Regions from separate parts of the Lactococcus sp. SK2-659 genome, predicted to be linked through region 1. Evidence: riboswitches for the same ligand, from Rfam matches in the RefSeq annotation. Region 1 holds a riboswitch; the other holds the start of a gene.
The links. Region 1 has a riboswitch for magnesium ahead of mgtA (magnesium-translocating P-type ATPase). Riboswitches for the same ligand answer to the same signal wherever they lie in the genome.
Positions count from the first base shown of each region.

Region 2: linked by a shared signal. The riboswitch ahead of LDP15_RS05055 (FtsW/RodA/SpoVE family cell cycle protein) and the one ahead of mgtA (magnesium-translocating P-type ATPase) in region 1 are both predicted to bind magnesium.

Region 1 is NZ_JAIWQZ020000001.1:724,985-729,201, reverse strand. Features, by position in the region: gene mgtA (magnesium-translocating P-type ATPase) at 1-2,177, opposite strand, end outside; M-box (ykoK) riboswitch at 2,437-2,597, opposite strand; gene dltD (D-alanyl-lipoteichoic acid biosynthesis protein DltD) at 2,661-3,947, opposite strand; gene dltC (D-alanine--poly(phosphoribitol) ligase subunit DltC) at 3,937-4,176, opposite strand.
Region 2 is NZ_JAIWQZ020000001.1:1,072,643-1,076,859, reverse strand. Features, by position in the region: gene LDP15_RS05065 (YhgE/Pip domain-containing protein) at 1-1,042, shown strand, start outside; gene LDP15_RS05060 (metal-sulfur cluster assembly factor) at 1,228-1,560, shown strand; M-box (ykoK) riboswitch at 1,867-2,028, shown strand; gene LDP15_RS05055 (FtsW/RodA/SpoVE family cell cycle protein) at 2,409-3,608, shown strand; gene LDP15_RS05050 (LCP family protein) at 3,639-4,217, shown strand, end outside.

The DNA.
Region 1 (4,217 bases):
TGAATAGATAGCATTGGGATAAATGGTAAAAATGCACTAGCGATTAGAACTGAGAACATATTACCAAAGTTAGAACTTGCTGTCATTTTTATATACTTAATCATGTTAGCATAGGTTTTTCTTCCTTCAATAATTCCTTTTTCAAGAACCATTAAATCTTTTTCTAACAAAATTACATCAGCTGACTCTTTGGCAATATCTACAGCACTATCTACTGAAATTCCAACGTCAGATGATTTCATTGCTGCTGCGTCATTAATACCATCTCCCATATAGCCGACACTATTTCCTGAATTTCTAAGTGTTGTTACTATTCTGGCTTTTTGTTGAGGTGATAACTTAGCAAAAACAGAAGCTTCCTTGGCAACCTTTGCTAGTTCATTATCATCTAATTGGTCGATATCAGAACCTAAAATAGTTTTATCAACTGGAAGTCCTACTTGTTTGCAAACTGAACGAGTAACTTTATCGTTATCACCAGTCAAGATTTTAACTGATACTCCATATTTATTGAGTGCTTTGATTGCTTTTGCTGTAGATTCTTTGGGTGGATCAAGAAAGGCAAGATAACCCATTAACACCATTTCAGATTCATCTTGAACCGAAAATGTATCTACTGGTGAAGGATTTGTTTTTTGAGCGACTAAAATCACGCGCATTCCTTCTTCGTTAAGTTCATCAACTTTTTTCAGAATGTATGCTCTGAGTTCAGGAGTTAAATGAACAACATTTCCCTTATCTTCGACTAAAGTACAGATGTCTAACATTTCTTCAGCTGCACCTTTAGTAATCATTTGCGTTTTTGAAGTCGCTCCATTAGTATTGCTTTTTACTACAACACTCATCCGACGTCTTTCAAAATCAAAAGGAATTTCATCAACTTTTGTATATTTACTACTTAGACCACCCAGTTCAGGATTTTTATCTTGCTTGGCTTCAGCTCCTTCGATAATTGCCAAATCCATTAAATTCTTTAAACCAGTTTGGTAGTAACTATTCAAAAATCCATGTCTTAATACTCGAATATTTTCTTGCCCATGAATATCTAAATGACGCATTAATACTACTTTATCTTGTGTTAATGTTCCAGTTTTATCAGTGCAGAGAATATTCATTGAACCTAGATTTTGAATAGAGTTTAGGTTCTTGATGATTGTTTTTTCTTTTGACATTGTGACTGCACCTTTTGCTAGGCAAGTTGTCACAATCATTGGTAACATTTCTGGTGTTAAACCAACAGCAACTGCTAAAGCAAATAGTGCGGCTTCCATCCAATCACCTTTAGTGAAACCATTGACCAACAAGACAAATGGAACCATAACTAACATAAAGCGAATAAGGACCCATGAAACTGAGTTAACGCCTTTTTCAAAAGTTGTTTGAGTTGAGTCTTCGGTTACACTTTTTGCCATTTCACCAAAAATGGTCGCATCACCAGTAGCAATTACAATTCCATAAGCACTACCAGAAATGACATTTGAACCCATGAAGGCTAGGTTTACTGATTCTGTGATTGAATCATCTTTTTCATCAGTAGCTAAATCTAGTTTTTCTACTGGTTCGCTTTCACCAGTTAAAGAGGCTTGGCTGATAAACAAGTCTTTTGCTTGAATAATCCTAAGATCTGCTGGAACCATGTCTCCAGCTGATAGATGGATAATATCACCTACGAGAACTTCTTCAATAGGAATCTCTTGACTTCCTGATTCCAAGCGATGAACATTTGTCGTCGTCGTAATCATTTTTAAAAGATTCTCAGCAGCATTTCCACTTCTTGTCTCTTGAACGAAACGCAGAATTCCTGAGATTAAAACCATTGTAGTAATGATAATGAGTCCTTGTGGATTTTTCTCACCAGGAGCTGCTAAGATAATATCCGTAAAAGCTGAAACTAATGCTAAGACAAACAATATAATGGTAAAAGGATTGATGAACGCTTGATAAAGCCGTTTAATAAGTGAAGTTTTTTTACCACGCGTAATCGTATTATCTCCATATTGTTCACGAGAGATTTCTACTTGTTCTTCACTTAATCCTTTATTTGATGTTTTAAATTTTTGAAATAGCTCCTCTTTTGTAGAAGTTTTTGCAAATTCTAATCTTGCATTTATTTCATTGTTATCTACAAATGTTGTAGCTCTTTTTGTGTTTTCGAGTGTTTTTCTAATTTTTTTCATTGGTCTGTACCTCATATTCTATAATATTTTTGTGTGTACAGTCCCAAACGTTAGGCACTTTAAAGAAGGTGATAAAAACGGAAAGTTGCTCTTATCACGTTAATTATCTGCGGCCTATCAGGCTCGGGACTATTAATGGTCTGGGATTCCATTTCCGTTTTTCACCTCCTTTTTTAAATACAAAAAACCTTGCCTACAAAACTTGAACGTAGGCAAGGGAATAATTCCAAAAAAAGATATCACTATTATAGAGCGAATCAGTTACAAGCTATCGTTCAAGCTTTAGCTCCGCAGGGCGATGTTGTTGCACTATTTCACGCCTTGTTTTTCGACGTGAACTGTTGGCCCTCTCATCGTGTCTCCACGACTCTGCGGCAGCAACCCGTATCCCTGCGGTAGCCTCACCTACCGACGGCTATGCTTATGGCATAACCAAAATAATTATAACTGTTCTTTCTATTTTTGTCAATCTTTTTTTATTATTTAATTTATGATAGACTCTGTTGCACCATTCATTGCCCAATCTTTTGATAAAAATAACGAATTATCAATATGATAGTTGACCTTACTTGGTGTCTTCATGAATTTTTCAATCGCTTTGTCTGTAGCTAGCCAACCTTTAGTACCAAAGTGGACAGTATCACCAGAGGCATAAGGTGTGTTATACATATCTGTTAAGTCAGCAATTTGATAAAAGCCTTGGCTGCGCAATTGTGTTTTAATTTTAGAGCTGAAGTTTTCGAGTGTTGCTTTTGACACTCCAGTGTAAGATGACCATGAGCCATTTACTGGTTGAATAACAAATAAAACATCATTATTATTTTTGGCAAACACATTTAAAAGCTGTTGAAAATCCTGATACTCTGGACTTTCTAAATAGGTAACATGCTTTTTAAAATTTTCAAGATGTTTGTATTTAGATTTTATTTTCCTATCCCAAACTTGGTTATTGATTTGGAAAGGATTGTTATTTGAACTATCTTTTCCTTGGTCAACTGCCAATTTTTCTAAGTTTTCAGAGGTTGGATCATTGGGTAATTCTTTAGCAAACTTATTAATTTTTGGTGTAAGTCCAAGAGGTTGTGCTGTGAATTGTGAAACACTTGAGAAGAGTAAATCTTCTTTTCGCCAAAATTGAAGATTGGTCGCCACAGTCATTTTTTGTAGAGTGGTAAGTGGTTTTTTATCTGCTAGACGTTCTAGAGAATTATAAATCGTCTCTTCAGATTTAAGCGATCTAAATCTTAATAAATGTTTTGCAAGTTGGGTGGTGGTATTTGCTTTAGGGTCTGCTTCTTTTAACCAACCGTAAATCTCACCTTTGGATACAAAGTTTTTCAATTCACTTTCAACAATTCCTTGTTTTGAAAACCATTGTGGACTAATGACAAAAACAATTTTACGATTTTTTAACTCATTTGCCACAGAGTTCATATAGAAAAAGTGGGTTAAAGTAGTCGTTCCTGGTTGTCCTACTAAGAATGGCGTAAAACCAGAATTGTATTTTTTGAAATAGGCACTTGGGTGAAAAGAATCCACATGTTCCATTTCTGATGAACCAAGAACTGGTAAAAACTCGGGGTCTGAATAGGCTTGTTTTTTAATTGAATAGCCTGTAAAGCTTGGAGTATTTAGGGGTGATTGAGCAAATTTAACAAGTTGGTCTTTTGAGTATTTCATTCCAACATTTATTGGGAGAAATATCAGTAAGCCAACAAGGGCTAAAGCTGCAATTAATGGGCCAATGGCTCTAAAAATTTTAATTTTCATCCTTTTTTTCCTGAACGCGTGCTGCTATTTTATTTGCTGTATTCCAATCTTCACGGTCCATTTCTGATGGTGGAAGACTGATATCAAAAGCGCCTTCTAATTCAACAATGAGCATGATGGCTCTCATTGAATCAAGAATTCCTTCTTCAAATAAATCCATGTCTAAGTCTTCACGGAATTCGTCTGTGCCTGATACGGTTTCGATAATATCAAAAATTTGTTCTTTCATTTTTGTTTCTCCTAATGTTTTTTTATGATATGCCTAACCAC
Region 2 (4,217 bases), 350 kb from region 1:
TAATGTAAACACAAAATTTATTCCTGGTATCAATCAGTTAAATGCTGGTTTGACGAATTTTAATGACCAGTTAACTTCTGGAAGTCAAAAATTAACTTCTGGTTTTGCCCAATACGCTGACGGAGTTAATCAAGCAAACGCTGGCGCTCAACAATTAGCAAGTAAATCAAAAGATTTACAAAGCGGGACAATGCAATTAGTTTCTGGATTGTCACAATTACAAGCGAATGGTTCAACTTTAACTTCAGGTTCAAATCAATTGGCAGGGGGCGCTCAACAAATTTCCTCTGGTTCACAACAATTGGCAAATGGAGGTTCAAGTTTAACAAGTGGTTTGGGAACGCTAAATACAGGGGCTAATAACTTGTCAATAGCGTTAACCAAAGCAGATGATACTCTCTCATCAACTAATAATTCTAATGAAAATGCTAAAAAAGTAGCTGCACCGTTGAAACTTAAACATACTGACCATGACAATGTACCAGAAAATGGTGCAGGAATGACACCATACATGATTAATGTTGCTCTCTTTATCGGTGCCCTTGCGACAAATGTTGTGATTGGAATTGGTTTCTCAGGTGAAAAATGGAAATCTGGTCGCGAATTTATGTTGGCGAAAATTGGTACAAATGGTTTGGTAGCACTTTTACAAGGAATCATCGTCTGGGGAGCTGTTGCTCTTCTTGGATTGAGACCAAATCATTTGTGGGAAATGTTGTTGTCAGTACTTTTAATCAGCTTCGCTTACATGGCAATCAATACTTTCTTCTTAACGGCTCTAGGTAAGATTGGTGAATTCCTTATGATTGTAGTCTTAGTTCTACAACTGGCGACGAGTGCAGGAACTTACCCCTTACAACTGGCGCCTAAAATATATCAAGTCATCAGTCCTTGGTTACCAATGACTTATGGTTTAAAAATGTTACGCGAAACCATTGGTTTGAATGGAGCAATTTTACCAGAAGCAATTCTATTTGTGGTTATTATCGCTCTCTTTACTTTCATGTTGAGTTTCTTCAAGAAATTCTCGCGTTTTGCATAAAATAAATTACTGACAGAAAATTTTATGAATAAATTTTTTCTGTCAGTAATTTTTTATCTAGAAATTTTAAAATAAATTTGGTAAAATAAAGCTGTAAAAAGAATTTGACAATTTGGATTTGTCCTAGAAAGCACATTCGTTCAACTTTTAAAGTTTTGCTTTTTATGACAGCCTAAGGAGATAAAATGGCAGATAAATACACAGAAGAGCAAGTGAATGAAATCAAGGACAAAATTCTCTCTGCCCTTGAAAACGTCATTGACCCAGAGCTTGGGATTGATATTATCAACCTCGGATTAGTTTATGAAATTAGCTTTGAAGATAACGGATTTACAGAAATTAAAATGACATTGACAACAATGGGTTGCCCTTTGGCGGACCTTTTGACTGAACAAATTCATGATGCTTTGAAAGAAGTGCCAGAAGTTGGTGAAATCAAGGTGAACTTGGTTTGGTATCCAGCATGGACAGTTGATAAAATGAGTCGTTATGCCCGTATTGCTTTGGGAATTCGATAAATATAATAAAAGACTCCTTAGTCAGCATTGACTAGGGAGTTTTTTATTTATTAACGAAATTCATTATTCAATTATAAGCTTTTTGTCTGTATATTTTAATCTTTGGTATTTTATTTTAAAAAATAATATTTTTTTATTAGTTCTAATTTCTAAAAACTTAGTCATAACAAGAGGTTTAAACCAATAAAAAAACATTTAATTTAGGTAATGCATTTGTTATTTGACTAAAAGTATAGGTCGTGTTATAATTTTTTTGCTTAGGAAATATTTTGAAAATTTAATTTAAGCAATTTTGGTTAGAGATTTTCTAACCATCGGTAGGTGAGGCTACCACAGGGATACGGGTTGCTGCCGCAGAGTCGTGGAGACACGATGAGAGGGCCAACAGTTCACGTCGAAAAAAGAAGGCGTGAAATAGTGCAACAACATCGCCCTGCGGAGCTAAAGCTTGAACGATACTGGGTACTTTAGTTCACTTGATAGTGTATCTTTTTGAAATCATACCTTGTCTACGTTCAACCGGCGTAGGCAATTTTTTTATAAAAAAGGAGGTGGTGAAAATGGAAGCACAGAATAACAGTGGCTCAGACCCTGGGAGCTATAGAAAGAAAGATAGCATAAAAGTGGACAAGCATTTTTATCACTTCAATCTAATCTAGTTCTCTGAGTTAGAGCTGTACAATCAAAATCTACTATAAAGCAGAAATTGAGGTACAAGCCGATGACAAAAATATTAATTCATACAACAATAAAAAATAAGAAAATAAGAAAGAAAAAGTTATTCATTGATTTGCAACTAGAAATACTCTTGTCGTTCATTTGGAAAATTAACAAAGGGGGATTCATTTATGGATAAAAAAATTACAAAAAATAGTTTTTTAGATTTATCTATTTTGATTCCTTATTTGATTCTTTCAGCTGTTGGCTTACTCATGGTGTTTTCAGCAACTGTCCCCTATCAAATTAACCGAGGACTATCTCCTTATCGATTGGCAATTTCTCAAGGAGTCTTTATAATTATAAGTTTTGTGGCTTTAATTATTACTTATCGAGTAAAATTAAGAATTATAAAAAATGAAAAGATTTTAAAAATAATTTTTCTAATTATTATCTTGCTGATGATTTATTCAAGGGTTGGACCTAATACATCAGCGAATGGAGCGCATGGATGGATTCCCTTACCAGGGATCGGAACCATTCAACCTGTTGAATTTGCAAAACTTTTTACTGTTTGGTTTCTTGCGTCTATCTTTTCTAACAGACAAGAAGAGATTGAGAAAAATGATATTCAAGCAATTTTTAAGGGTAACAATCTCATAAAAAAAGTTGTAGGGGGATGGCGATTTCCGATTATCTTACTAATGATAGTGGAACTCAGTATGCCTAATTTAGGAAATACAGCAATTATTGGGCTCTTAGCCTTGATAATGATTGGTGCAAGTGGAATTTCTTGGCGATGGTTTTCAGGTTATGGGAAGATGTTGCTTACGATTAGTCTTAGTTTTTTGCTCTTTCTTTTTATCAGTGGAGGCGATTTGATTCCAGGTTCTTATATTAATGCACGATTTAAAGCATTCGTTAATCCTTTTACTGACTTGGCTTCTTCGGGTCATCAACTTGCTAACTCATATTATGCGATTGTAGATGGTGGCTGGTTTGGAAGAGGACTGGGGAATTCGATTGAAAAACAAGGATTTTTGCCTGAAGCTCATACAGATTTTATATTCTCAGTAATAGTAGAAGAATTGGGAATCATTGGTGGAATTATAATCCTAGCTGTCATTTTTTTCATGATTACCCGAATGCTTTTGGTGGGGATGCGGGCAAAAGATCCATTTAATTCAATGATTTCAATTGGTTGTTCATCTTTTTTGCTGATACAAGTTTTTGTCAATTTAGGTGGAGCAATTGGTTTGGTTCCAGAAACAGGTGTCACCTTTCCCTTTTTATCACAAGGTGGATCATCATTTTTAATTTCAACTTTGGCAGTAGGACTGGTTTTGAATAGCTCGGCTGACGAAAAATTAAAGAGTTTAAGTAAGTTATAATTTTTAACAAAAGAAAGAAGTATTCTTGATATGAAAAGAAAAGAAATTAGACAAAAGAAAAAAATAAAAAGGTCTAAAAAGGTATATTTTGTTCGTTTTATGTCCCTTTTTGTTATTTTAGTCGTGGCAGTTAGTGCGGTTATCTATGTTCAAGCAGAGAAAACATTAACGAAAACTCATGTAAATACAAAAATAAAAAGTTCTAGTATATCTGCAAAAAAACCACTAACTATATTGCTTATGGGAGTGGATACTGGTGATAATAGTCGAGGTGGGGCAGATTCATGGAATGGAAATTCAGATTCTCAAATTATTTTAACATTGAATCCTCGGACAAAAACAACCACTATTATTTCAGTGGAACGAGATACGATGACGAATATTGAAGATGCATCTGGAAAAATTCAATCTACTCAAAAAATGAATGCTGCTTATCCTTTAGGATTTAATAATGGTGGGTTATCATCTGCTGTCACTTATGCCATGAAAACGATTGGTAATCAAGTAGGGCTTAATCTTAATAATTTTATGATTGTTAATATGGACGGTTTAGTAAATCTTGTGAATGACGTTGGAGGAGTAGAAGTTGTTAATGATACTAATGGCTCA